DNA from 2 places in the Stenotrophomonas sp. GL_101 genome. Region 2 is predicted to be linked to the other one. Evidence: predicted binding sites of a transcription regulator. Region 2 holds the regulator's gene; the other holds the start of a gene.
What was found. Region 2 encodes FliA, which starts transcription of late flagellar genes. Its sites were predicted from a motif close to TAAAGTTTNNCNNNCNNNGGCCGATAA; they were not measured.
Positions count from the first base shown of each region.

Region 1: AC3IR9_RS18210 (methyl-accepting chemotaxis protein) is a predicted target of FliA. The motif match lies at 854-880, and genes of this name have one in related genera.

Region 1 is NZ_CM174432.1:4,138,051-4,140,441, reverse strand. It holds gene AC3IR9_RS18215 (SulP family inorganic anion transporter) at 1-833, shown strand, start outside; gene AC3IR9_RS18210 (methyl-accepting chemotaxis protein) at 1,048-2,391, shown strand, end outside.
Region 2 is NZ_CM174432.1:2,067,216-2,069,606, forward strand. It holds gene cheY (chemotaxis response regulator CheY) at 1-379, opposite strand, end outside; gene AC3IR9_RS09255 (RNA polymerase sigma factor FliA) at 396-1,142, opposite strand; gene AC3IR9_RS09260 (MinD/ParA family ATP-binding protein) at 1,139-2,026, opposite strand; gene flhF (flagellar biosynthesis GTPase FlhF) at 2,013-2,391, opposite strand, start outside.

The DNA.
Region 1 (2,391 bases), 2.1 Mb from region 2:
AGACCCTGCGCGTGCTGCTGCCGGTATCGGCGACGCTGGCGGTGGTGGGCCTGCTGGAATCGATGATGACCGCGCAGATCGTGGAGGACATGACCGACACGCCCAGCCAGCGCAACCGCGAGTGCGCAGGACAAGGCCTGGCCAACATCACCGCCGGGCTGTTTGGCGGCATGGGCGGCTGCGCGATGATCGGGCAGTCGGTGATCAACGTGACGTCCGGCGGGCGCGGGCGGTTGTCGTGCCTGGTGGCCGGCGTGCTGCTGCTGTTGCTGGTGGTCTACGGTGCCGAGTGGGTCCGGCAGATCCCGATGGCCGCCCTGGTGGCAGTGATGATCATGGTCAGCATCGGCACCTTCCACTGGCGTTCGTTCGCCGAACTGCGCCTGCATCCGAAGAGCTCTTCGCTGGTCATGGTGGCGACGGTGGCGGTTACCGTGGCCACCCACGACCTGGCCAAGGGCGTGCTGACCGGGGTGCTGCTGTCGGCCCTGTTCTTCGCGCGCAAGGTGGGGCGGATGCTGCAGGTAGCCGACAGCACCGACGCCGACGGCACCCGCACCTACACGGTACGCGGCCAGGTGTTCTTTGCCTCGGCCGGGCAGTTCGCGGCCAGTATCGACCTGCACCAGGTGCCGGCACGGGTGGTCATCGACCTGACCCACGCGCATTTCTGGGACCTCAGTGCGGTGGCCGCGCTGGAACGGGTGGTGGGCAAGCTGCAGGCGCAGGGCGCGCAGGTGGAGGTACTGGGGCTCAACGTGGCCAGCCAGACCCTGATCGAGCGGCTGGGCAAACAGCCGGCGAAGACCGCGGTTCCGCCAGGCGGACACTGAATCCAGTCAGGAAGCCAGGCTCAATCTCTGCGCAGGGAGGCCGTTATCCAGCCTGATGCCCCGGCGCGTGCCACCGGGGTGGATGCCGCACCGTTTCCCCTGCTGGCTCGCGCGTGCGTTGCACCGCGCCGACCCGGACCGCAAAGGACTGCGTGAAGTCGTAGTGGCGCTTGCCGGCGTCTGCTGATCTGTACTCCTTTCCGGAACCGCCCCCATGTCCCGTTCCTCCGCTACCAAGCGCCCCGGCAGCATCGCCAACCGGCTGATGCTGGGTACTGCGTTGATTGCCATGCTCTGCTTTGGCGTTACCGCTGCCATCAGCTACCGCGAGGCCAGCCAGGCGCTGATCGATTCCTCGCGGCAGACCATGCAGAGCGAGGCCAATGCCGAAGCGCGCCGGGTGGGTGCCGAACTGGGCGTGGCGTTTTCCACCAGCCAGGCGCTGGCCGACAGCTTGGTGGTGCAGCACAGCGCCGGCAGCCTGTCGCGCGCCACCGTCGCGCAGGTGCTGCAGCAGCAGCTGCGCTCCCACCCCGAGTGGGTGGGCCTGGGCACGTTGTGGGAGCTGCAGGCCTTCGACGCCAAGGACAGCGACTTTGTCGGTGCCCCGGCACACGATGCCACCGGTCGCTTCATGAGCTACTGGTCCTGGCAGGACGGCACCCCGGTGCAGGATGCGTTGAAGGGCTACGACGTGCCCGGCGACGGCGACTGGTACCTGCGCCCGCGCGAGCTCAAGCGGCCGTTGGTGACCGAGCCCTACAACTACGAAATCGCCGGCAAGCAGGTGCTGATGACCACGCTGGCCACGCCAGTGCTGGACAACGGCACGTTCCTGGGAGCGGTCACAGTCGACGTCGGCCTGGGCGCACTGCAGGAGCGGCTGGCCGCGTTGCGTCCAATGGGCGAGGGTCATGTCGAACTGATCTCGCCGGGCGGCATCATGCTGGCGGCGGACGATCCGCGCGACATCGGCACGCGTCGCGACGACGCTGGCACGCGCCAGGTCCTGGCGGCAATCGGCGCCGACAAACCGTTCGAGAATTTCCAGGTGGATGCCGACGGCAACGTAAAGACTTACGTGCCGCTGCGCATCGGCAACAGCCAGGAGCGCTTCGCACTGGGCGTGGTGGTGCCGTATGCGTTGATCACCGCGCAGGCACGTGCGCTGCTGTGGATCATCCTGGCCGTTGGGCTGGGTGCGGCGCTGGTGCTCAGTGCCAGCGTGTACCTGCTGCTGCGCCGCCAGGCGATCCGCCCGCTGGCCGATGCGGTACGCCTGTCAGCCGAGGTTGCCGAAGGCCGCCTGGATACCGCATTGCCGCCGCCGCGCAATGATGAAGTGGGGCGCCTGCTTGAATCGATGCAGCGCATGCGCAGCCAGGTGCGGGCGGTAATGGCCGCACAGGCTGAAATGGCGCAACGCCACCAGTCCGGTGAGCTGAGCTACCGGATGGATGCGCAGGCCTTCCCGGGCGAGTACGGCACGATGGTGGATGGCAGCAACCAGCTGGTGGGCGCCAACATCGCTGTTACCCGGCGCCTGGTCGAGGTGATG
Region 2 (2,391 bases):
CCAGTCGTTCGAAAATCTTGCCCAGTTTTTCTTCCAGGGTCTGCGCGGTGAACGGCTTGATGATGTAGCCGTTGACGCCGGACTGGGCCGCTTCGATGATCTGTTCGCGCTTGGCTTCGGCGGTGACCATCAGCACCGGCAGGGTCTTGAGCCTGGGGTCGACGCGGATCGCCTTGAGCAGGTCGATGCCGGTCATCACCGGCATGTTCCAGTCAGTCACCACGAAATCGAATGGCTGGCTCTGCAACATCGACAACGCGGCATGCCCGTCCTCGGCTTCGGCGGTGTTGGTGAAGCCCAGATCGCCCAGCAGGTTCTTGACAATACGACGCATGGTCGAGAAGTCGTCGACGATCAGGATACGCATGTTCTTGTTCAAAGCACTTTCCTCGGTATCAATGGTTCTCGAGGCCGGCATCGGCCGCCTCGAAGATCTTCAATCGGCCACGCAGGCGCAGGACGGCCTGGCCATGGATCTGGCACACGCGCGACTCGCTCACGCCGAGCACGGCGCCGATCTCTTTCAGGTTCAGTTCCTGCTCGTAGTACAGCGACAGCACCAACTGTTCGCGTTCGGGCAGCAGGCCGATCGCATGGCCCAGTTCACGGCCGAACTCACCGCGCTCCAGTACCTGCTGCGGGGTAGGCCCGCCCTGGGCGACGGTGTCCAGTTCGCCCTGGTCTTCAATCCGCGATTCCAGGCTCAGTACCTGGCCGCGTGCGGCGTCTTCCATCAGGCGCAGGTAGTCCGGCAGCGGCATGTCCATCGCCGCGGCTACTTCGGTGGCGCTGGCGGCGCGGCCGGTGCTCTGCTCGAGCCGGCGGATGGTGGAGGCGGCATCGCGGGCGCGGCGGTGCACCGAGCGTGGTACCCAGTCGCCGCGACGGATCTCGTCGATCATCGAGCCGCGGATGCGGATCGAGGCATAGGTTTCAAACGACGCGCCCTGGTCGGCGTCGTAGCTGCGCGAGGCTTCGATCAGCCCCATCATGCCGGCCTGGATCAGGTCATCGACCTCGACACTGGCCGGCAGTCGCGCGGCCAGGTGGTGGGCGATGCGCCGGACCAGGTCCGAATGCTGGGCGATGCATTCGTTGGCGGCAACGCGCTGCACTTCTTTGTATCGGGCGGCGCCTTTCATACGGTCACCCCACGTTGCTTGAGGATGCGTTCGAGGAAGAACTCCACCCCGCCACGCGGTTCGGTCGGGGCCTGCCAGCGCGCGGTGCGGCGGGCGATCTCGGTGATCGCCAGTGCGGCCGGGCTGGACGGATAGGCCTTCACCACCGGCTGCTGGCGCTGCACCGACAGGCGCAGCCAGTCGTCCTGCGGGACGCAGCCGAGGTAGTTGAGCGAGACATCGGCGAGGAACTTCTCGCAGACCCGGGTCAGCTTTTCGTACAGCACGCGGCCTTCGTTGGGGTCGCGGACCATGTTGGCCACGACCTGGATGCGGTCCACGCCACGCTCGCGCGAGAGCACCTTGATCAGCGCGTAGGCGTCGGTGATCGAGGCCGGCTCATCGCAGACCACCACCACGGTGTCCTGTGCGGCCTGGCAGAAGGTCAGCACGCCATCGGTGATGCCCGCGGCGGTATCGACCACCATGAAATCCAGCTCGCGCTCCAGTTCGGAGAACACGTTGACCAGACCGATGTGTTCGGCCGGCTGCAGTTCGGCCATGTGCCGGCGACCGGAGGCGGCCGGGACCACCAGTACGCCGCCCGGGCCTTCCAGGATCACTTCTTCCAGGGTGCAGCGCCCGGCGACGAGGTCGGCCAGGGTGACCTTGGGCTGCAGGCCCAGGATCACGTCGATGTTGGCCAGGCCGAGGTCGGCGTCCAGCAGCAGCGTGCGTTTGCCCATGTCGGCGAGCGCGACGGCCAGGTTGGCCGACACGTTCGTTTTGCCCACGCCGCCCTTGCCGCCGGTCACCGCGATGGTGCGCACAGGGCCCAGCGGCTGGCTGCGGGTGGCAGACAACGGGAAGGTCTTGGTCAACTTGGCGTACTCACGCGACGGCATGGTTCAACTCCGGGTTGCAGGGCATATCGGCCGCGCGGCGCAAATCTTCAAGGCGAAGTACAAGATTGGCGGCGCTGGCCCGGTGCAGGTCTTCAGGAACGTCCTGGCCATCGGTGACCCAGGTGATCGGCAGGCGGTGGTCGACCGCGACCGACAGGGCGGTGCCGAAGCGGCCGGTTTCGTCCAGTTTGCTCAGCACCACGCCCTGCGGGTTGGCCGCGCTGAAGCGGCGGACCACTTCGTCCATGTCGCCAAAGCTGGTGTTGGCCGGCAGCACCAGCAGGGTGCGGATCTGCTCGGCGGCGCGCAGCCACTGCAGCTGGGCGGCCAGCGCGCGGTCGCGCGGGCCCAGCCCGGCGGTGTCG